Regions from separate parts of the Streptosporangium sp. NBC_01755 genome, predicted to be linked through region 1. Evidence: riboswitches for the same ligand, from Rfam matches in the RefSeq annotation. Region 1 holds a riboswitch; each other region holds the start of a gene.
What was found. A riboswitch is a leader RNA that binds a small molecule or an ion and turns the genes downstream of it on or off. The one in region 1 is predicted to bind cyclic di-AMP.
Positions count from the first base shown of each region.

Region 2: linked by a shared signal. The riboswitch ahead of OG884_RS14950 (C40 family peptidase) and the one ahead of OG884_RS07315 (hypothetical protein) in region 1 are both predicted to bind cyclic di-AMP.
Region 3: linked by a shared signal. The riboswitch ahead of OG884_RS00470 (CHAP domain-containing protein) and the one ahead of OG884_RS07315 (hypothetical protein) in region 1 are both predicted to bind cyclic di-AMP.

Region 1 covers NZ_CP109131.1:1,623,529-1,630,880, reverse strand. Annotated here, with positions in the region: gene OG884_RS07340 (ATP-binding protein) at 1-1,387, opposite strand, end outside; gene OG884_RS07335 (hypothetical protein) at 1,494-1,739, shown strand; partial or broken gene OG884_RS07330 (carbohydrate ABC transporter permease) at 1,712-2,051, shown strand; gene OG884_RS07325 (DUF4253 domain-containing protein) at 2,269-3,015, shown strand; cyclic di-AMP (ydaO/yuaA leader) riboswitch at 3,233-3,384, shown strand; gene OG884_RS07320 (hypothetical protein) at 3,397-3,621, opposite strand; gene OG884_RS07315 (hypothetical protein) at 3,620-4,630, shown strand; gene OG884_RS07310 (hypothetical protein) at 4,723-5,094, opposite strand; gene OG884_RS07305 (roadblock/LC7 domain-containing protein) at 5,107-5,493, opposite strand; gene OG884_RS07300 (hypothetical protein) at 5,555-6,433, opposite strand; gene OG884_RS07295 (roadblock/LC7 domain-containing protein) at 6,438-6,818, opposite strand; gene OG884_RS07290 (class II aldolase/adducin family protein) at 7,078-7,352, opposite strand, start outside.
Region 2 covers NZ_CP109131.1:3,251,617-3,258,968, forward strand. Annotated here, with positions in the region: partial or broken gene OG884_RS14935 (RDD family protein) at 1,051-1,533, opposite strand; gene OG884_RS14940 (hypothetical protein) at 1,597-2,097, shown strand; gene OG884_RS14945 (amino-acid N-acetyltransferase) at 2,347-3,000, opposite strand; cyclic di-AMP (ydaO/yuaA leader) riboswitch at 3,337-3,483, shown strand; gene OG884_RS14950 (C40 family peptidase) at 3,489-4,538, shown strand; gene OG884_RS14955 (LuxR C-terminal-related transcriptional regulator) at 4,725-4,925, opposite strand; gene lysX (bifunctional lysylphosphatidylglycerol synthetase/lysine--tRNA ligase LysX) at 5,906-7,352, opposite strand, start outside.
Region 3 covers NZ_CP109131.1:124,084-131,435, reverse strand. Annotated here, with positions in the region: gene OG884_RS00480 (branched-chain amino acid ABC transporter substrate-binding protein) at 1-764, shown strand, start outside; gene OG884_RS00475 (hypothetical protein) at 786-1,565, shown strand; gene OG884_RS00470 (CHAP domain-containing protein) at 2,035-2,748, opposite strand; cyclic di-AMP (ydaO/yuaA leader) riboswitch at 2,767-2,905, opposite strand; gene OG884_RS00465 (hypothetical protein) at 3,483-4,523, shown strand; gene OG884_RS00460 (DUF6716 putative glycosyltransferase) at 4,656-5,858, shown strand; gene OG884_RS00455 ((2,3-dihydroxybenzoyl)adenylate synthase) at 5,913-7,352, opposite strand, start outside.

The DNA.
Region 1 (7,352 bases):
GTGGAAGTCCCGGTTCGTATCCCGACCTCGACACCGCCACTTTCGGTGTCTCCACGGTCACGCCGGCGACGGCTGCGGAACCCTGGACCAGCGCGTCATAGTCATGGCGGTCGAACGGCCGGGCGTCGAGCCATTTGATCGATCCGACGAAGTGGACCCTGCTCGCGACGGGTTCCCGGTCCGCGCCCACGAGATCAATCTCGGGATTGTTCTGCCGATTCCACCACCCGCCCACAGCCTCGGTGTCCGGCCATGCGTCGTCCGGAAGCATTCTGGCCAGGCAGTCACGTACGAGTGGCTCCACCGCGCGACCTCGCCAGGCTGTCCAGGAACGTTCGATCCGTCGCAACGCCAGATCCGGTCGGCCTCTTTCACTGTCGGCGATGGCCCGCTGCAGGAACGCCAGCCAGAACCGGAGATAGTGGTCGGCCACCCGGTACCGCTTGTTCTTGGTGTCGGGCCGGTCGGAGAGCGGGAGGTCGGTCGCCACCACGCGCTTGGCGATCAGGTTCGCGAGGATCGGCGCCAGGGTGCCGGACGGCAACGGCGCCGCTCCTCCCACATTGGCGGCGATCGTGCTGAAGGTGCGTTCTCCGGTTCCAATGGCCTCCAATACGGTCCGGGTGTAGGTCGCCGACGGAAATTCTCCGAGCAGGGACAACTCGCCGGCGGCGAGAAGAGGTGAAAGCGGGTTGGCAAGACTGTCGCGCAGGAAGTCGATCCTGGACATGCCGCGCTCCCATGAACGGACCACCTCGGGGAAGCCTCCGGTGATGAGCAGCGCGTCCACGGCGTCGGCAGCGGGCAACCCTGTCATGTCGGCGACGTCCTGAAGAGCAAGAGGCCTTAGCGTCATGTGAGCAGCCCGGCCGAAGAAGGGGCGGCCGTACTCCTGTAGGGATTCCATCACCGACAGGTCGCTTCCGACGAGGATCAACAGGATCGGCCGAGCTGAGAGATACCTGTCCCAGGCCGTCTGCAGGGCACCCTCGAACTCCCCGTCCTGTTCGATCAGCCACGGAACCTCGTCAAGAACCACGATGCACGGGGTCTCATCACCCGCGGCCAGCGCCAGCGACCGGAGGGTGTGGTTCCAGTCCTGCGGCGCGGAGCCCTGAAGGAACTCGGCGCCTGCGAGTCCGGAGCAGGCGACGGTCTCGGCGAAGTCATTACGTTCCGCAACCGGACTACGACCTCTCGTCGCCTGGAAGACGACATACGGCAGGCCAGAACGATCACAGAACTCCTGCACCAGGCGCGACTTGCCCACTCGCCTGCGGCCAGTGATGATCACTGCCCGGCCTCGCGTCCCTCCCCTGCCCTCTGTCGCGAGCCGCAACTGCGCGTCGAGTTGATCGAGATCGAAGGCCCTGCCGGTAAACTCCATCGATCCTACCTTAGTAATAATCAATCTTACTTAGATGAAGTCTACATTGATGCCACTACCTGGGCGCGGAAGATGAGAAGTCGCGAAGACAGCCGCCACAGCCAGGGTGAACGGCTGGACCCTGGTCAGCCGGAACGTCAAGGACTTCGACGGCACGGGGGTGTCCGTCGTCAACCCGTTCGACCCCGCCCGATGCGGGTCGCGGGGGCGGGCACGCTCCCCGCGCCGCCGCCCGCCGCGGAGTGCCCGCTCCGGTGAGCGGTCAGCGGCTGACCCCGTCGGACGGGCGGAGCAGGTCGAGGTCGGCGCGGCGGGGGAGGCTCTCCCCGGACGCTGGAGGAGGCCGCGATGATCGACGGCGCGAGCCGGCCGGTGATCCTGTGGCGGATCCTCTTTCCCCTCGTCGCGCCGGGACTGGTCGCCACGAGTGTCTTCTCGTTCATCACCGCCTGGAACGACTTCATCTTCCGCCAGGACCTTCATCATCTCGGCCAGGGACAACCAGACGCTGCCCTCGGCCCTGCTGGTCTTCTTCAAGCCCGACGAGAACGACTGGGGCGGCATCATGGCGGCCTCGACGCTGATGACCGTTCCTGTGCTGATCTTCTTCGTGGCCGTCCAGCGCAGGCTGGTGGCCGGGCTGGGCGGGGCGGTGAAGGACTGACACCCGCCAGGCTCCGTTCCCCCTGTACCGATAATTTTTGCCTGGACCAGGGCAGAACTGTCCCTCGGGACGGTTGACAGGCCAAAATTGGTCCGTGGGCAGGATCGGATCGGTAGGAATGAGCGAGTGCGAGCGTGGGAAGCTTCCGCCAGTTCTGGGCCAGTTGTTCGCTGACGGGGCCGACGGAAGCAGCGGAGGTGAGGGCCGGAGGCTCTCGGTGGACCTGCCACCGGGGGACGTGGTGTGGCCCGACCCCGGTTACGCTCAGCTCTCGCTCCGTCGCCGTCCGGCGTTCTGGCTGAGTGAGGTGGCGGTCTCCGGCGAGTACTGGGCACGGCTGCGGTCCCAGCACGAGCACTCCGGCCTGTGGCCGGTGCTGCTGGAGGACTCGGTGCAGCCCTGGTCGGCCGGTCAGATCGCCCCGGACGCCGCCGTCGAGATCGACAACTACCAGGCCGCCGCGTTCATGGCCGAGGTGTGGTCCGACTGGATCGTCAAGGCCCACATCGACCAGCTCGAAATCCTCGACCCCTTCGGAGTCGAATGTCCGGGTCCGGCCCCTTCGGGAAGGCCTGCCGCCGATCCCGGCGTGGTCGCCGACTGGTACGCCGGCCTGGTGGCCGAGCGCAGGACCCCGCTCGGGCTCGTCGCGGTCGAGCGCGGGGCCGACGCTCTCGCCGTCATGGGCTGGCAGGGTGCCCTGAACCACAACGAGTGGATGGTCCCGCTCGCGGCCGTGGTGCGGAGCTGGGAGGACAGGTTCGGGGTGCGGGTGGTCGGCATGGGGTTCAACACCCTCGACCTCAGCGTCGCCGCACCTCCGACGACCTCGGAGCACGCCCTGCACGTCGCCGCGGAGCACTGGACGTTCTGCCCCGACAGCATCATCCAGGGCGCGGGGAGTCTCATCGACTACGCCGAGCAGATCAAGGGCAGGAACGCCTGGTCGTTCTGGTGGGACTGAGCTTGCCCGCCGCGGGTCTCCGGGGTGTGAAACCCGAGATCGGCAAGACGTTCTCGCTGGTAGGGCGGCTGTTGGTGTGACGGGGTCCCCGATGGGGCTTTCTTGGGGGTAGTAGGTAGATCTTCTGGGGTTTTCATGGCATTTGCTTTGCTTTGTCCGATTTCGTGAGTAGTGTCCATGGGTATCGGTTGGCGACCTGCCCTTCACAAGAGGGAGCGGCCGGCCGACGTCGAATCCCACAGGGCCCGCATGGTCCGGGGAACCGGGGAACCATTTTTCCGGGGTGAATCCGCCGCGAACGTGCGGCGGTAGGGCAACTCCACCGCTCGAACCCGTCAGCTAACCCGGTAGACGAGCTGGAGAGGAGATCCCCCTCATGGATCACCGCGTCACCACGTCGGTGCCCGCTCTGCCCGTGCCGACCACCTGAACTTCGTCGCTGACCCCTGTCGCCGCGCCTGAGCGCGGCACCTGGATCGTGCTCCGCGTAGCGATCGACTGATCCTGCCACGCCACTTTTCCGATGAGCGCGTCCCCGCCACTGCACTCCTCCCCATGCGTCGCACGTGGCTGCCCCGTTCCCTCGCGAAAGAGCCTCTTCTTCATGCGTCTTCCTTTTGACCTGCACAAGAACGGCCTGCATAAGAACCTCCCGAAGAACCTCCCGTACAAGAACCGCCTCGCCACCGCCGCTCTGGTCGGTGCCGGCGTGCTCGTCTCCAGCGGTGTGGCCTCCGCGCTGCCCGCCTCCTCCGCCGCTCCCGCCTCCGTCGCCGCTGCCGGTGCCACTGCCTCCGTTGCCTCCCCCGGCGCGGACACCGTGGTGGCCGCCAACGAGACCGTTCTCCTTGAGGGCTCGACCAGGGCCTCCTACTTCTGGGACGACTCCTCGGGCCGGGCCGGTGACACCGGCCTGCCGGCCAGTGGCAAGCCGATGCAGAAGGGCATGATCGCCAGCCCGAGCTGGCCCCTGTTCACCGAGGGCTATGTCATCTACAAGGGCAAGAAGGCCAAGTTCTTCGTCGGTGACCGCGGTCCCGGCGTGCCCTCCAACCGGGGCATCATGATCGACATTGATGCCAAGACCTTCGCCGACCTGACCGACGGCCGGTTCAACTCCGCCACGCTGGGTGTGGACGGCAACGGCGGCATGGGCCACATCGACATCAAGTACGTGGTCACCAAGTGGGGCGACGGCGTGGGCAAGAAGAACCACCCCGTGGCGTTCGCCACCGGTGCCTGGCGCTACCGGGACGCGAACCCGGCGAAGCCTCCGCAGACGGTCCTGGTCAAGGCCGAGCAGTCCAAGAAGTCTGTGAAGACCCAGCAGGTGATCCAGACGTTCGCCAAGCCCAAGATCATGTCCGAGCCGCTCACCGCACCTGAGGCGAGCATCGCCGCCAAGCCGGTCGCCCTGTCCGGCGCCGACGCCAAGGCCGCCGAGCAGGGTGTCCGGGACCTGGGCGCCGCCGCCCCGGTGGCGGCCGTCACCTCGGCCGGTCCGTCCGCCGGCACGGCCGCCGGCCTGGCCCTGGCGGGAGTGCTCGCCGCGGGTGGTGCCACCTACCTGGTCGCCGGCCGTCTCCGCGGTAGGGCGGGCGCCGAGGAGAGCTGAGGTCCGGCACGATCTCCGGCTTTCCTTCGCCGACGCGATCCGATGAGATCCTCCTGCGGCCCGTGCCCCCCGGGGCACGGGCCGCAGGAGGATCAGACCTCGAGCCGCTCCTCGATGCCGCGCAGGATGTGCCGTGCGAGCGCGAGGTTGGCCCGGTTCCGGTCGAGGGCCATGTAGATGAACAGGCCTTTGCCGCTCCGGCCGGAGAGCGGGCGGATCACGTGGTATTGCGTGCCGAGCGTGATGAGGATGTCCTCGATGCCGTCCTTGAGGCCGAGCGACTCCATGGTCCGCATCTTGGCCTTGACGACCTCGGTGTTACCCGCGGCCGCCACCTGGAGGTCGAGATCCTTGGAACCGCCGAGCGCGCCCAGCGCCATCCCGCTGTTGTAGTCCACGATCACCGCGCCGATGGCACCGTCGATCGCCATCATCTCCTTGAGAGAGATGTCCATGTTGCCCATGTCTGCCTCCGATCACTGAGTTATCGATATCCGTGAGGTGATGGCGGCCAATCTGGCCGCCGTCTTGCGACCCTCCAGCCTGAGCAGCCCGAGGTTGGTCCCCGGGCGTGCCAGAACCGTGAGGACGATCTTGGGGCCGGCGGCGTAGCAGGCCGCGTAGCCGTTGGTGCCGGAGATCAGCGTCTCCTCGAAGGCGCCCTTGCCGGCCATGCCGGTCATCCGGCGGCTGAGGGCCAGCAGCGCGGAGGAGAGCGCGCCGGTCTGCTCGGTGGAGGTGCCGTCGCCCAGATCACTGGCCAGGGTCAGACCGTCGACGCTGCACGCGATGCTCCCGTCCACGTCGGGTATCCGCTCCCGCAACAGCGCCATCTCGCGGTGTATCTCCTCACGCAGTTCCACCGACACCCTCCTTCCGATCAGCTTCAGCGTCCGCAGCCTTATCGGCGGCATCGAACCAGGCTCAAGTCAGTGCCTCCAATGCGTTCCTGAGCCGGATGAGCAGGTTGACGTCGGTCGGGTCCCCGGTGGCTCCGGGAAGCGACGCAGGCGTCGCCAGGGAGCCCGTTCCGGCTGCCGGGATCTCCGTGGCCCCCCTCGTCCGCCTCGGCAGCGGGTCCTGCGTGGCGGGTGCGGCGGCCGCGTCGGGTTCCGGGATGCGCAGCAGCCCACGGGAGGCGAGCTGCCGTACGGCGAGCAGCACCGAGTACGCCGGGCGGCCCAGCTTGCGCGCCAGGTCGGCCGGGGGCGCCGTGGAGTCGGCGCCGACCAGCACCTCCCACTGCAGTGAGCTCAGCACCACCCGCTGGGCGGTGATCCGCCTTCGCGGGACGACCGGGAGCGTGTCCAGCTCCGCGGACGGCCAGGTCTGTTCCAACTGCGCCTTCCTCCGCTTGCACTCCCGGAGCAGGCCGGCCGCGTCGAAGTACCACTGCGGTCCGAGCCAGTGCCGCTCTCCCCGCCGGAACCTGGGCCGGTGCCCGGTTGCCTCCAACAGGAAGTAGCTGGCGTCGAGCACCGTGCTCAGCACGCAGAACTCCAGCTCACCCCTGGTGAGCAGGCCCTGTGCGAGGAGCCGGTCGCCTCCGAGGATCTGCGGGGCGGCGACCGGCGGCTCGCCGCCCCGCAGATCCTCGGAGGCGACCTGCCTGGCCTGTCGCAGGGCATGGGCGGAGATCCCGCGGCAGGCCGCCAGCAGGTCCTCCAGCCGGGGGGCGGACGCGCTCTCGGCGTAGGTCACGCGGCCGTCGGTGAGATAGATGACGCCCGCCTTACCGAGGCGGAGCGAGCCGGTGGCGCGATCACCGGCGAGCCCACTGAGGATGATCTCGATGCTTGGCACGGCTTCACGTCGAGATCAGGCGGCCGGAAAGGGCCTGGAGGCGGTGGCGGGCCAGTGCCAGGTTCGACCGTTTCAGATCGAGCCTGACGTAAATGACCAGAGGGCCGTCGAAAAGCGTTTCCAACGGCCTCAGTAAATGGTGGCCGCCGTCCGTGGTTATGATCATGTCGTCGATCCGGACCGTACCGCCCGGTGCGGTGACGGCGAGCCCGTCCAGCGTCGCGCGCAGGGTCTCGCTCAGTCCCGCGGCAGATCTCTCCACGTCACCGTGGCGGCTCGCACCACCGGTCGCCACGACCGTCCCGCTGGTCTGATCGATGAGGATCGCGTCCAGGGCGCCGGGGATGGCCATTACCTCAGTGAGGCAGTCTTCGATTCCGAGCACGTGCTCTCCCTTGCCGACGACTTCAACGTCGCCCGGTCAGCGTAGGGAAAGCCCTCGTGGTTCGCCTTTTCTGCCTAGGTCATTGATAGGAAAAAGCGTAGGATTCACCATCTAGGTAGGAAGATATACACCCCGGGTGGGAATCAACCCGTTGGCCGGTCGGTGATAATCGCCTTTTCGTCCGGCTTGAAAACAAGACGGGGCGGGGCCGCGCTGCGGTCGGTCCTCGCGACGGGGGCACAGCGCGGTCGCGCCGCGGTCAGTTCTCGCGACGGGGGAACGTGGGCGGGTCTGCGGCGCGCCGGATCACCGCGGCGAGCTGTTCCTCGGTGAGCACGCGAGGCTCGCCGATGCTCCTGGCCCGCACGTACACCTCGCAGAGCCACTCCAGCAGCCTGGTCGCCTCGAAGGCCCCGTCCAGGTCGTCGCCGATCGTGACCCCGCCGTGGTTGGCCAGCAGCGCCGCGCGCCTGTCCGCCAGCGCGGCTCGGACGGAGGCGGCGAGCTCGGGCGTGCCGTAGGTGGCGTATTCGG
Region 2 (7,352 bases), 1.6 Mb from region 1:
TCAACGCGGACAATACGTCGTACATTCGTCCTCGCTCCGTACCGTAGGTGGCTTTCTGGAGACCATGGAAATTGGGCGACGACTCCCGAGCCACGCGGCTGCCCACCCGATCAGTCTGGAACCGCCCACAGACGACCATAGCGCCACCGGGCGGCAACACACGTCAGCAGGGGCGACCAGGCCCGTCACTCGCCAGCCTAATGCTTCTCTCCAGCCGCCTTACCGGTTGCAGTCGTAAAGCCGCAGGGAAAAACCGACAGGACGATCAAGTGATCATCGTTGTCTTCGAAATACCAATGCCCGTCCGGTCTCCGGTCACCGCGCCACCGGCCTTGGAGGGTCGAAGCTCCTGGTAGGGGAGCCTGCCCGTCGGGATGAACGGCGCCTTGTCACGGAACCGGAGGTCGCTGCGGGCGGGTTCATCGCGAGAATGTCCGCCGTCGGCAGAACACCCCGATGGAGCGCGGCTCGCTTCATCACCCAGGCGGCAGCCGATGCGACGCAAGCCCGTAGAACAAGACGGATCTTCAACGCTTTCTTACCAAGAGTACGACCCACTCTGGCACGGAGTACATAGTCGTAGGCCGTATAACCACCAAAGACGATGGCTCCCCAGGACAACCCAGGCAACATCACACCCCCTTGATCCGGCTCCGTGAGAAGACCTTCAGCGGCCGTCCTGAACGCGCGGCGGAAGGGGTAAGGAGAGAAACCCGCGGGCCGTCACCGGGGATGCGGGAGGCGGGCGGGTCCGGCCATTCGATGACTGGTGTGCGAACCCTCGACGGGGGCAGATCCGGCATTGCCGTCTCATAGCGGCTTGCGGGCTCTCCTGAGCCCCTTGTCCGGCCTCAAACACGAATATTCCGCCGAGCCCGCCGGAGCCTGGTCATAAGTCCCCCCGCACCGCCCATGGCATGGCAAATGATTTTTGCGCTTCCATGGCTTCCGCGCCCGAGGCGGTTACCCACCCCTAACGACCCTCGTTTTTCTGGTCCGGGCACGAAATCGGGGCCGGCGGTTCAACCGCCGGCCCCGATTTACCCGGAACTACTTGATCTTGACGACGACCGTCCCGGCCGCCTTGTCGTGCAGCGCCTGCCACAGGGGCCTGTCCCACAGCAGCCACAGCGTGTTCACAAGGCTGAAGATGTTGGCGATCAAACCCACGAAGGGGATCCAGCTCAGGAACTGCGGGCCGAAGAACACACCGGTGCGCTTGATCGCGACGTTGGAGCTGAGGCCGCCCGGAGACAGCGTGCTGCCGACGGGCACGATCTTGATGCCCATGACCATCTTGCCGACGGTCTGCCCACCCCTACTGATCATGAAGAACTCGTAGGCGAAGTAGAGCGCCGCGCTGACCAGGGAGATGAGCAGAGTCGCGAGGAAGACGCCGCTCCCCTCCGTGATGACACCCGTCTCGAGGTTGAAACCGGAAGACGTCACGAGCATGGCGGTCAGCACCGTGCTGATGATCACCGCCGGGATCGCCAGAATGATCCCGTCGATGATCCGCGCCACCAGGCGCTGCCACCACTCGGCGAGCGGAGCGGGAGCACCGGGGGGACCGCCGTAGGGCTGACCGTAACCCGGTTGCTGGCCGTACTGCTGCTGTCCGTACGCGGGCTGCTGCTGGCCATATCCCGGCTGCTGACCGTAGTCGGGCTGCTGACCGTAGCCCGGCTGCTGACCGTAGTCGGGCTGCTGACCGTAGCCCGGCTGCTGACCGTACGCGGGCTGCTGCTGCCCGTACCCCTGCTGCTCTTGAGACGCCTGCTGTCCGTACGCGGGCTGCTGCTGACCATAACCCGGCTGCTGACCGTAGCCGGGCTGCTGACCGTACGCGCCCGTCCCGCCCTGCTGACCGTACGCGGGCTGCTGCTGCCCGTACCCCTGCTGCTCTTGGGACGCCTGCTGACCGTAGCCGGGCTGCTGACCGTACGCGCCCGTCCCGCCCTGCTGACCGCCATACCCGCCCTGCTGGCCGTACGGCTGCTGCTGCCCGTACCCCTGCTGGCCGTAACCAGGCTGCTGCCCGTAGTCCTGCTGGCCATAGCCGGGCTGAGTCTGCCCGGGACCGGTGTTCGGCTGTGATACCTCAGACCGATAGCCCATGACCGTCACGTCGGGGTCGAGTTCGCCAGGGGCCCGTCCCGGGTTGTGCTGTCCGTAATCCGGCTGTCCCGAAGGTGTGCGACTGCGCTCGGGATCATCCTGCGGATACGGCGGCTGTCCGTTGCTCACCGCGTCACCTCACTTAGACTACGCATGTGGCAAATGTCAGACGCACATGCTTGCTGCTGCACAAGGTATCGACATAGGAATCAACAGTCATCTTTCCAGTCAGTCAGCTCTAAAGTCATCAGAGTCGGGCTCACGTGTCAGGTGCAGCAGCATTCGGGTGTTTCCCAAGGTGTTGGGCTTGACGTGCTCCAGGTCGAGGAACTCCGCGACGCCCTCGTCATAGGAGGCGAGAAGTTCGGCGTAGACCTCAGGGGCGACGGGCGTGCCCTGGATCTCCTGGAATCCGTGCCGAGCGAAGAAGTCGACCTCGAAGGTCAGGCAGAAGACCCTGCGCAGACCCAACTCGGCGGCCGTGCGGATGAGCACAGAGACGATCCGGTGGCCGATTCCCATCCCCCTGAGGGTCGGATCGACGGCAACGGTCCGAATTTCAGCCAGATCCTCCCAGAGAACGTGAAGAGCCCCGCAACCGAGGATCAACCCTTCAGCGTCGGTTGCGACCCAGAACTCCTGGACATCCTCGTACAGGGTGACGGTGGCCTTCTCCAGCAGGCGCGGGCCGGCTCCACCGTAGGTGTCGACGAGCCGCCTGATGGCGCGGACGTCCGGGGTGCGGGCACGGCGGACCGTGACCACCAAGGTGGCGCCGGGGGCGGGCGACCCCCGCTCCTCTCCCTCGGATCCGGCTCGTCGCCCCCCTTCCTTCTGGGGACTCGCGAACGGTCCGGGAGAATGCTCCGCAAGCTGCTCCATGACCGATCAGCGTACGTCCTCTTCAGTCTTCAATTACGGCTCATCCTTAACACTCGCCCCGAGGTCATCACATGACCCTTGGTAGTCGGTTTACCACGCTGAGCGTGCGACACCTCTAATGTGTCCCAGCTCATCTTTGGCACGGTCCCGGACCTGGGAAGACCTGCGACACACCCGCCTCAAGGAAGGCAAAGGCAGCGTAATGGCCATGTTGATCATATTGGCATGTGATCTTTCCGTGACATTTAAGTTGCGGAACCTCCACTAAGTTCGCAGTTCTGGTTGAGCAGGAACCAGGAGTGCACTAATCTCCGTGCTCGATGTCAGAGATGCAAAAAGCCTGACCCGCCGAATCCCCCGTCCCGGGGAACCGGGGACCCACCACGTCCTTCGGGGTGAATCCGAGTGCCACCGGCGCACCCGGTAGGGCTGCCTCCGGCCCGAACCCGTCAGCTAACCCGGTAGGCGGCCGAGAGAGGAGCCTGTTGGTGAAGCGCACGCGCGACCGTGCAGGAAAGCACGCGGGGGGCGACGCCCGCCATCGAGAACGCGCGTCGCGGAGGCGGAGCCGCCGCATGGCGGTCATCGGCCTGGTATTCGCCACCATGACCCTCGGCACCCCCCTGGTCTCGGCCACGGCGGACCCGGAGCCCAGCCTCCGGCAACTGGCCAAGCAGGCCGAGAAACTGCACGAGGAGATCGGCACGCTCGCCGAGCAGTACAACGGCGAGCGGGTCAGGCTCAAGCAGGCCCAGCGAGCCGCGGAAAGCGCCAAGAAGACCCTCGCGACGAGCGAGTCGGAACTTGCGGCCCGGCGCATCAAGGCGACCCTCCTCGCTCAGAGCAACTACATGTCCGGCGGCCTGAACTCCGGACTCGTCTTCACCCAGGCGACCGACCCCGACACCTTTCTCGACCAGGCCACCACCAACTACGCCCTCCAGCAGCAGCAGAGTGAGGAGGTCGCCCAGGTCGGCCGGGCGATCGAGGCCGCCGAGCAGGCGCAGGCCGGCGCCAAGGCGAGGACCTCAGAGGTCAAGGCGCTTCTGGAGGAGATCGAAGGCAAGCGCAGCAAGATCGAGCGGCTGGTCGCGCGGGTCGAGAGCGACCTGTTCAGCGAGGTGCGCACCAGAGCCGTCAGCAACAGGGGAGCCCGGGTGAAGGTCGGCGTGCCCATCGTCGGCAGCGGAAAGGCGGCGGAGGCGGCCCGCTGGGCACTCACCCAGCAACTCAAGCCGTACGTCTGGGGCGCCGAGGGCCCCAACTCCTTCGACTGCTCCGGGCTGGTCATGTGGGCCTACCAGAAGGTCGGCATCAGCCTGCCGCACTACACCGGCAACCAGTGGACCGCGGGCACCCACATCTCCAAAAACGAGCTGCGCCCAGGCGACCTGGTCTTCTTCTACAGCGACCTGCACCACGTCGGGATCTACATCGGTGCGGGCCTGATGGTCCACGCGCCCCAGACGGGTGACGTCGTCCACATCGCCACGATCGACAACCGGCCCTTCGCCGGCGGGGTGCGAATCGCCGACTGAGCCTCCGAACCGGACCTCACAGGTCGCGAGCCGCCGGACTCCGTGGACGTGAGAACCCGCACCGGGTCCTGTGCCGCGGATCCCGCCGTGGCGAGGACCGGTCAGGCGGGGCCTCGCGGGGACGGTGACCGACGACGACGCGGCGAGACGCCCACCGCGACCCGCGGTGACAGAAGATCCAAGGGCCTAGATCAGGCGGCGGCGGGCCGCCCAGGCCACGGCCTCGATCGCCGTGGCGACACCGATACGGTCGCAGATGCCCCTGAGCCTGCGCCTGACGGTCCGGCCGCTGATATCGAGGCGGCGGCCCACCCTGTCGACGGTGACGCCCTTGGCGAGCTCAGCCAGCAGCACGAGGTCGTCGTCACTGAGACCGATATCGCTCATGCCCAGGGGGCTGTCGCCATGGCGAGAATCCACTTCTGGATATGCCATCAAGAGTCACTCCCCCCACTCTGGAAACCGGGCGCCCAGACGCCGGAAATGAATACCGTCCGCCAGGAACGGTAAACGCCTTGTTCAAAGGTCGTCAAGTTCTACTCTTCATAGCGCGCGCCCACTATTGACATAGTAGGCGATACGTGAAGTACTCATGATATGTCAGTGCCTTTGGGGTTAAGTCACGACCGAGTCCCGGCACGAGCCCGTAGGCACCCCCTAGCTGCGACGACAGAGGTCCTGGCAGAACAAGGTTTCACCGGAACCGTCGCGACGACGCGCACCCGCGGGGCGGGATCCTCGACGGAAGCGAGTCACCCGTTTTCCCGGGAAAACCGCTCTCTTCCTGGCACTCTTCGACGGCCACGCCGCCTGGCGCCTTGACGACACCTCGCGGAAAACTCTGAAATGGGAAGCCTACGAGATGACCTTTGCGGCATTCGCGAAGTATCGGATGGCGACGACTGGGCGTTGCCCAATATTGGACATGCTTAAAAGGTAGTTTCTGCGCTATGCAGAAAATCGTCCGAAATCGCATGAGGGAGCGTGAGCACGGACTGCGGTTTCCGGCCCTGCTGACGCCCAGGCCTTGCTCACGCGCCGTGCTCACGCGCCGTGCTCACGCGCCGTGCTCACGCGCCGTGCTCACGCCCACGCGCGCCGACACGGAGCCCTGGGGGGCGCGAAGCGGTGATCGCAAGGTGGTGATCGCGAGGTGGTGAGGGCGAAGCGGTGAGGGCGGTTGCCCGGTACCGTCGACCGGGATTCGAGGGTGCTCGCCGAGCCCGACCGGCTCGACCTTGAGCACCGCCCAGGCCGTCGTCTGCCCAGGCCGTCGTCCGGCCCTGGCCGGCACCGCCTGGCGGAAACGATCGCGCCACCGGACCGGGACTTCGTCCCACACGGCCCGGCGGCGCTGCCCGTCAGGCTCAGCCGGTCGGCTTGACCAGCGGGAACAGGATGGTCTCGCGAATGTTCTTGCCGGTGAAGGCCATGATGAGGCGGTCGATGCCGAGCCCCATGCCGCCGGTGGGCGGCATCGCATATTCCAGTGCGGTGAGGAAGTCCTCGTCAAGCTGCATGGCCTCGGCGTCCCCGCCTGCGGCGAGCAGAGACTGCTCGGTGAGACGGCGGCGCTGCTCGACGGGGTCGACCAGCTCCGAGTAGGCGGTGCCGAGCTCGGTGCCGAACCCGATCAGGTCCCACTTCTCGGTGAGGAGCGGGTTGTCGCGGTGCTGGCGGGTCAGCGGGGAGGTCTCCACCGGATAGTCCATGACGAACGTGGGCTGGATGAGCGTGTGCTCGACGAGCGCCTCGAAGATCTCCTGGACGAGCTTGCCCTGGCCCCACTTGGGGTCCCAGTGGATCTCCCGCGCGTCCGCAAGCTTGCGTACGTACTCCAGGGGCGTCGCGGTGGTGATCTCCTCGCCCAGTGCCTCCGAGACCGACCCGTAGAGGGTGATCCGCGGCCACTTCGCCAGTCCGAGGTCGATCTCCTGCCCCTGGTGGACGACCACGGAGTGACCGAGAGCCGCCACGACCGCCTTCTGGATCATCCGCTGGGTCAGGTCGGCCATGTCGTTGTAGTCGAGATACGTGCCGTAGGCCTCAAGCATCGTGAACTCGGGATTGTGCGTGGAGTCCGCGCCCTCGTTGCGGAAGTTGCGGTTGATCTCGAAGACCTTCTCGATACCGCCGACCACGAGCCGCTTGAGGTAGAGCTCGATCGCGATGCGGAGGTAGAGCTCCATGTCGTAGGCGTTGATGTGGGTCTTGAAAGGCCGGGCCGTGGCTCCACCGTGAATCGGCTGGAGCATCGGCGTCTCGACCTCCAGGTAACCTTCCTCGTGCCAGAAGTCGCGGACGGCCCGCACCACGGCGCTGCGGGTGTAGGCCAGCTTCCTGGCCTCGTCGTTGACGATGAGGTCGACGTAGCGCTGGCGGACCCGCGCCTCGGGGTCGGTGAGCCCGGCGTGCTTCTCCGGCAGCGGGCGCAGACACTTCGAAGTGATCGCCCAGCGGTCGGCGAGGATGGACAGCTCACCCCTCCGGGAGGTGATGACCTCACCCTCGATGCCCACGTGGTCGCCGAGGTCGACGTCGCGCTTCCACGAGGCCAGGGACTCCTCGCCTACCCTGTCCAGGGAGATCATGACCTGGAGGTCGCCGGAGCCGTCGCGGATGGTGGCGAAGCAGAGTTTGCCGCCGGTCCTGGACAGCATCACCCGACCGGTGACACCCACCTTGTCGCCCGTCGCGGTGTCAGCGGAGAGATCGGCGTATTTCTGGCGGATCTCGGCGTTGGTCGCGGTGCGCGGGAAGTTCACCGGGTAGGGGTCGACGCCCTCGGAGCGGAGACGGTCGAGCTTCTCCCGG
Region 3 (7,352 bases), 1.5 Mb from region 1:
GCACCATCACCCCGGCGGCCACCGACCCCGGCCTCAGCCGCTGGGGGCGATCGACCTTCCATCGCATCCTGGGCAGCGACGCCGCGCAGGGACCGGCGGTCGGCCGGTACATCAAGGAGAGGCTGCTCGCGCGGAAGGTGTTCGTCATCGACGACATGAGCCCCTACGGGCGCGGCCTCAGCGAGTTGGTCATGAAGGAACTTGGCTCGCTGGTGGTGCAGAGCGCCTCGGTTCAGCCGAATGCGGTCGACTTCCGCAGCGCGGTCTCCGAGGTCGAATCGGCAGCCCCCGACGTGATCTTCTTCGGCGGTTACTACACCCAGGCCGGCCGGCTCCTGCGCGAGCTGCGCGACGCGGGCGTGAGCGCCGTCTTCGTCTCGGGCGACGCGGTCAAGGACGACGGATTCGTCCGCACGGCGGGGGCCAAGGCCGCCGAGGGTGCGGTTCTCACCTGCCCGTGCCGGCCGCCGGAGGAGGATCCCGGGTTCGCCCGGCGCTACCGGATCCGTTTCGACCACGACCCGGGCACCTACAGCGCGGAGGCCTACGACGCCGCCACCGTCTTCCTTCGGGGCATCGACGCAGGCAGGACGCGACGCTCTGACATGGAGGAGTTTGTCGACGGCCACTCCGGCGCCGGTATCACTACGAAGATCCGATTCAACGGCGACGGCGAGCTCGCCAGATCCTCGGTCACGGTGTGGGCCTATCGGGTCCGCGGCGGCCGGATCGTCGCCGACGACAGGCCGATCCCCGGAAACTGACCGCACAGGAGATCAGAGATCATGACAAGCACCCCGATCGCTTATCGGATCCCCGGCCCGACCGCGTCGCCCCCCCTCACGAGGTCACCGTCCGCCGGACGCCACGACTGCGCGAGCGGCAACGTCCACCGCGCCCTCGCGGAGGCTCCGATCGGCGGGTACGGCATGCTGGAGGCGGCGCTCGCCTGGCAACATCTGCGCCCTGCCGGACCCGGGAACACCGGCGGGGGGACACCCGCCACAGCGTCGCGTCATCTTCCCGTCGTGGAGACGCGCAGCGAGGCGGTGGCGGCACGGATCGCCCGGCTGCTGTCAGGGCTGGCCTGGGCCATCGTCACCCAGGCCGACGCCGGCGACACCGGCTTCAAGCGGTCGCCGGCCGTGCGCGTCGAGGTGCCCAGAACACTACACCGTAGGGTCCTGCGGGCGTTGACCAACGCGTGGCGCGACGCCCGGCGGCAGTTCGACCCGCGCGTCCCGGGCACCGCCACCGACGACGACGCGGCCATCGCCCTGTGGCGCATGGGCATTCTCGTCGCCGGGCTCGGTCCCAGCCACAACATGGTCTACCTGCATACCGGCACGTCCACGATGGCCGAGATGATGGCAGCCGCCGCCAGGCGTCTCGGACTCACCCCGATCGTGGACAATGTCCACGGCGCTCCGGCGGTAGCCCTCTACCACCTGGGTGAGGTGCACTGGCTGCTCGCGGAAGCGGGAGCGGGAGGCGCGGCGACCGGGTGGGTGCGCGGCGGCCGTCCCGCCGGTGCCGCCGGTACCGGCGTCGGACCCTGGCCGTGAAATAGGCCTGACCGCCGAGCAGTTCGGAACCGTCCCTGCTCGGGCTGGTCCGGAACCTGCTGCGGCAGCGCACCACGCGCTGGTACAGTCAGTCGCGGTCGAACGCGTGAGCGATAACCAAGCTCGCAACCTTGGCCATTACTCACCGCCGGGAGGGCGGAGCCCACGTCACCCGGAACGGGATCGTGGGCTGGGGCGTGGAAACCCCCGTAAACGGGGCCGGAAGGTGAACCGCCAAGCAACAGCATCGCGACCATGCGCAGAGCCGCACGGTTGGGACGGCTGGAATCCCCCGGATTCATCCGTGGGGAGCGCTTCAAGCGAAGGAGTCGCGAAGGCGGCCGGGGGAACGCCGTCAGGGGCTCCGCGCGAGCGAGCGGAGCCCCTGGACGAGTGCGGATCGGCCCGCGTTCACCGGCGGGGGCCGGGTGCCCGCCCCATGGGGGATGGTGCGGGCGGCGGGTGTGGATCAGTTGGAGTAGACGGGGTAGCCGTAGCCGACGACCTGGGAGACGGGCCGGATGCGCTGCTCGACGTTGCCGTTGCCGGTATTGCCCTCGATCGTGGTGATCGTGCCGTCTCCGTTGTCCTTCTTCACGAAGCCGACATGGTCGATGCCGTCAATGCTCTTGCTACCGGCCCAGTCGAAGTAGACGACGGCGCCGGGGGTGGGGGTGGTGCCCCAGTGCTTGTTCTCCTTGAACCACTTGGCGTGGGTGACGGTGTAGGCGTCCCAGCCCATCGTGGGCCGGATGCCGGCCATCTCGCCGACCCAGGAGACGAACATCGCGCACCAAGGGGCGTTGGCGTAGCCGCGCAGGGTGCCGCCGTCGCGGGCGACGGTCTCCTGGGCGCGCGGGGAGGACATGTACCACGAGTGGAACTTGGTCCCGCCGCCCTGGGCGTTCTCGTGGACGCCGATCTGCTTGGAGGCGAGGTCCAGGACCTGCGCGGCGGAGACCTTGGGCAGCCTCTCGGCCGCGGTCTCGAGCGGGGTGCTCGCGAGCCTGTTCTGCGAGGCATCGGAGACCTTCGCGTCGGCGGGCGGCGCGTTCAGGGCGGTGTGGCTGTCGGCCAGGGCGGCGGAGCCCACGGAGCCGGTCGCCAGGACGACGCAGGCGCCCAGGAGGGCGCTCACCACGCGGGGGGCGCTGAGGGTGGGGGTGAGGCGGTTCTTGGTCATACTGGGGTTCGACTCCTTGCTTCGCTTCCATGCCGCCTACCGGGTTAGCTGACGGGTTCGGGCTGGGAAGTGCCCTACGGCGCGAGAACGCGCTGATTCACCCCAGGAACGTGGTTCCCCGGTTCCGCAGACCTCGCGGATTCGGCGGCCGTGCTCACCGCGGGCGGGGGTTCCGCCCAGGTGGAGCGCGGTCGGGCAATGTGACGGCAATGCGTAGACCTATACAGACCCAGACATTTGCCATGAACAGGACGAACGTACGTCACCCGGGCAGACGATTACAAGTAGGACACATTGCTCTGACTTGGTAAAACGTCAGATTTGAGGGGTTGGGGCGGGAAGTCGCTTGGTCGGGGAAGGGGGTGGATCGCGCCCGTTCCCGGCCGGTCGCGTCGGCTGGGGTCGCCGCGCCGTCATGGGCGGGATCCCCTGTTTTTCCGGTGCTCCGGGCGTGTGGTACCCGCCGGTGGACCGCCTGTCCCGGGGTGCTACGGCATGATCGGGGGCCCATGGGTAGGAGGGGACGGGTCGACTTTTTCTTGAACAAGTATTCGATGGTAAAAAGTGCGGAGAGGCTGCGTCCCTCCCCCTCGGGAGGCTCGAACATGGTCCGGCGACAGGGTGCTGCCCCGAAGACGGCCTCGCCCCGAAGACGATCATGACGGACGCGCGTGGGCGGCTGTTCACCCGCAGTTCCCAGGCGCTTAAGGCCACCGGGTTAGCTTGGGTCAGTCGTGAACGGGTCATTACCCGGCGTGGAGGACGGTCGAGACCACGCGCGGGAGCAGGGTTCGGCCATCGCCTGGGTGGAATCCCCGCTGCAGATGCTCTGCGCCGTGGAGGCCCACCACGCAGGGCTGCTCGGCGCCCGCAGCCACCTCGTGCCCAGGGCGAGGCTACGCCCCCTGGCCGTGACGGGACGTGAGCTCGGCCGCCTCACCCTGCCGCCGGGCCTGGAGCTCACCGCCGCGCGGCCGGACATGCCCAGGCCGCGCCGGGGCGCGACCTGGGCGGTGGGCGACGCCTTCTCCGGCAAGGTCCAGCTCCGCTGGCTCACCGGGCTCCCCGGCCGGATCGTGATCGTCGACGACGGGCTGGCCACCATCAGGCTCCTGGAGCTGCTCGTCGGCCACGCGGGTACGCCCCTGCTGAGAGCCAGGGGAAAGGCGGGACGGTTCAGAACCGTCCTCGGTGCGGCGGCCGGACTCAGGTTGCGCGCCGCCGCCCGCTCGGGGCGGTTGTCGATCTTCACAGCGCTGCCCGTCCCCGTGGACCTGGCGAAGGCCGTACGGGCGGGAGGGGCCGAGCTGGTCACCCACGACTTCGCCTGGCTGCGGTCACAACCGCTGCGCAGGCCACGTCCCGAGGAGCGCACGGTCGTCCTCGGCACCTCGCTGGTCCGCAACGGCCTGATCCATCGAGACCACTACCTCGGCTGGCTGGCCGCTCTCGGCTCGGCCGGGCCGGTGGCCTACTTCCCGCACCGCAGGGAGGACCCCCACGATCTCGCCGGTGTCGGGGAGCAGCCCGGCATCACCGTCTACGACGGTGGGATCCCCGCCGAGATCACTCTGCGCGGGCTGGCCGCCGGGCAGCGGGTGCTGAGCCTGCCGTCCACCGCGGTCACCTCCCTGCGGGTCCTGCTCTCGGCCAGGGGCGTCTCGATCGAGACGGTTGACGTCCCGGACGAGTGGTGGACGGCGGAGGCGGCCCCCTCGCTCCGCTCCCACCTGTCGATGTTCGCCCATCACGACACGGGAGCCACCGGGGCATGACCTTGTGACCTCGTGACCTCATGGCCTCGCGGCCGGAGCCCGAGGGCGCGCCGCCCCCGGGATGCGAGCCGCGCCGTGTCCACCCATGTGAAACCGGATATGCACCCGGGGGATCCCCGTTGGAGGTTCTCGTTGAAGGTCCTGGCCGTGGCCGATTCCGACTCCTACCTGAAGTGGGCGGCCTGCCTGCTGCGGGACCTGCCCTCGGGATGTGTGCGGGAGTTGGCGGTCATCCGCACCCCCATCACCCCGTCCCCGGCGCAGATCCGCGCCGCGGTCGCGGGCTCGTCGGAGGATCCGCCCGTGCTCTCGGCCCGCGCGCTGCGCCGGGCGGCGGAGCGGTTCAGGCCTGACGTGGTGCTCGCCGCCTGCACCGGGCCCGTGGTGGACGTGCTGGTCAGTGAGGTGCTGGCCGGGTTGCGGCCACGGCCCGTGTTCGTCTCGGGCCTTCCGGGCATCTCCGTCCCCGCCACCGAGAAGGCCTGGCTGTTTCGCAGCGGATGCGAGCTGTTCGTGCTGCACAGCGGGCGGGAGGTCGAGGAGTTCTCGGCGATGGGTCGTGAACTGGGCGGGGGCGGCCAGGTGGGGCTGGCCCGGCTGCCGTTTCTGCGCGGCCAGGAGGAGGTCGCCCGCATCGGGCCGCGGGACCGGGTGGTGTTCGCCACCCAGGCCAAGGTGCCCAGGCGGAAGGAGGAGCGCGAGCGCATCCTGCTCGCCCTGGCCGAGCTGTCCGGGCGGCGACCGGATCTGGACGTCGTCGTCAAGCTCCGCGCCCTGGACACCGAGCGGCAGACCCACAACGAGCGCCACCACTACCAGCGCCTGTGGCAGTCGCTCGTGGGGGAGGGCAGGGTGCGCGCCGAGGCCGTGCGCTTCGCGGTGGGGTCCATGCACGAACACCTGGCCCACGCGGCCGGGTTCGTCACCGTCAGCTCGACCGCCGCGCTGGAGGCGATCGCCCAGAAGGTGCCCCTGCTGGTGCTGTCGGACTTCGGGGTGGGCGCCGAGATGATCAACCTGGTCTTCGAGGGCAGCGGCCTGCTCGGCACCCTCGACGACCTTTCCGCGGGGCGCTTCCTGGCCCCGGACGAGGCCTGGTGCAGGGACAACTACTTCCATCCCGGCGACGAGAGCGACTGGGTCTCACGGATGGTCTCCCTGGTCGGGCAGGCCCGCTCGGAGCGTCTGGTCCCCGCCAGGTCCCTGCTCGACGGCCCCGAGTACGCCGCCGCCCGCCGTCGCGCCCGGATGCGTGTGGAGGTCCCGCCGAACGTGCTGCGCGCCGGCTACCGCGCCAAGCGCCGAATGCGCCGCTACCTCAGGGCACTGGGCTAGTGATCCGTTTCTCGAAGCGGGTAGGTCGGATCACCGGCGGCCGAGGGGAGATGTTCACGCACTCCGGCCGGCGAAGCGGCGGATCAGAGCCTGTTTGTCGATCTTACCGACCGCGGTGACCGGGAGGTCCTGGACGGTTTCGATCCGGTCGGGCACCTTGAAGGCGGCCAGTCCGCGGCCCATCAGGTGCAGGCGCAGCTCCGGCAGGGTCGGCGGTCGGGACCAGGGCACCACGACCGCGCACAGCTGCTCGCCGTAGCCGGTGCCGGGCAGGCCGATGGCGACGCCGCGGCGGATCGCGGGGTGGGTGAGCAGGTGGGCCTCCACCTCCTCGGCCGAGACGCTCTCGCCACCTCTGTCGATGGTGTCCTTGATCCGGCCTTCGACGACGAGGTGTCCGCTGGGCAGGACGCGGACCAGGTCGCCGGAGCAGTAGTAGCCGTCGGGGGTGAAGGCGGTGGCGTTGTGCTCGGCGGCCCGGTAGTAGCCGCGCAGCGTGTACGGCCCGCGGACCAGCAGTTCGCCGACCTCACCCGGTGCGATGTCGTGGCCGTCGGCGTCCACGACGCGCAACTCGTCCTCGGCACTGAGGGGACGTCCCTGGGTGTGCTCCACCAGGTCGATGTCGTCGTCGGCGCGGGTGTAGTTGAGCAGGCCTTCTGCCATGCCGAACACCTGCTGGACGGCGCAGCCCAGGCCGGCCGGGATGAGGCGGGCGGTCTCGGCGGACAGCTTGGATCCGCCGGCCTGCAAGAGTTTGAGGGAGGTCAGGTCCGCGGGGTCCCACTCGGCGGCCTCCAGCCACAGTGGTACCAGTGGTGGGACCAGGGCGGTGATGGTGATCTGCTCGGCTTCGATCAGGGCGAAGGCGTCGGAGGGGGCAGGCGAGGGGGACAGGACCACCTTCCCGCCGGCACCGAGCGTGCCCAGGACGCCGGGGCAGGCCAGTGCGAAGTTGTGCGCCACCGGCAGGCAGGCCAGGTAGGCCGCATCGGCGTTCAGGCCGCAGATTTCGGCGCTGGCCCGGGCGTTGAAGCCGTAGTCCTGGTGGGTGCGCGGGATGAGCTTGGGCGCGCCGGTGGTCCCGCCGGACACCAGTAGCAGGGCCAGGTCGGAGGGGTCGGGGTCGGCGTGCGGCACCGGGTCGGCGTCGACCTGGTGCAGCGGGGTGAACGGGCCGGGCTCGCCGGCCACCAGGACGTGGCGTAGGTCCGGGGCCTCGGCCAGGACGGCGGTGGCCAGATCGCGGTAGTCGAATCCGCCGGCCTGGTCGGGGATGACGTAGGCGACGGCACCCGACAGCCGGGCCAGGTGGCCGATCTCGGTGATCCGGTGGGCGGGCAGGGTGAGGACCGGCACCGCTCCCAGGCGTGCCAGGGCGAAGAACAGGACCACGAACGCGCCGATGTTGGGCAACTGGACCAGGACTCGGTCGCCGGGACGGATGCCCAGGCCTGCCAGTCCGGCGGCCATCCGGTCGGCGCGCCGGTCGAG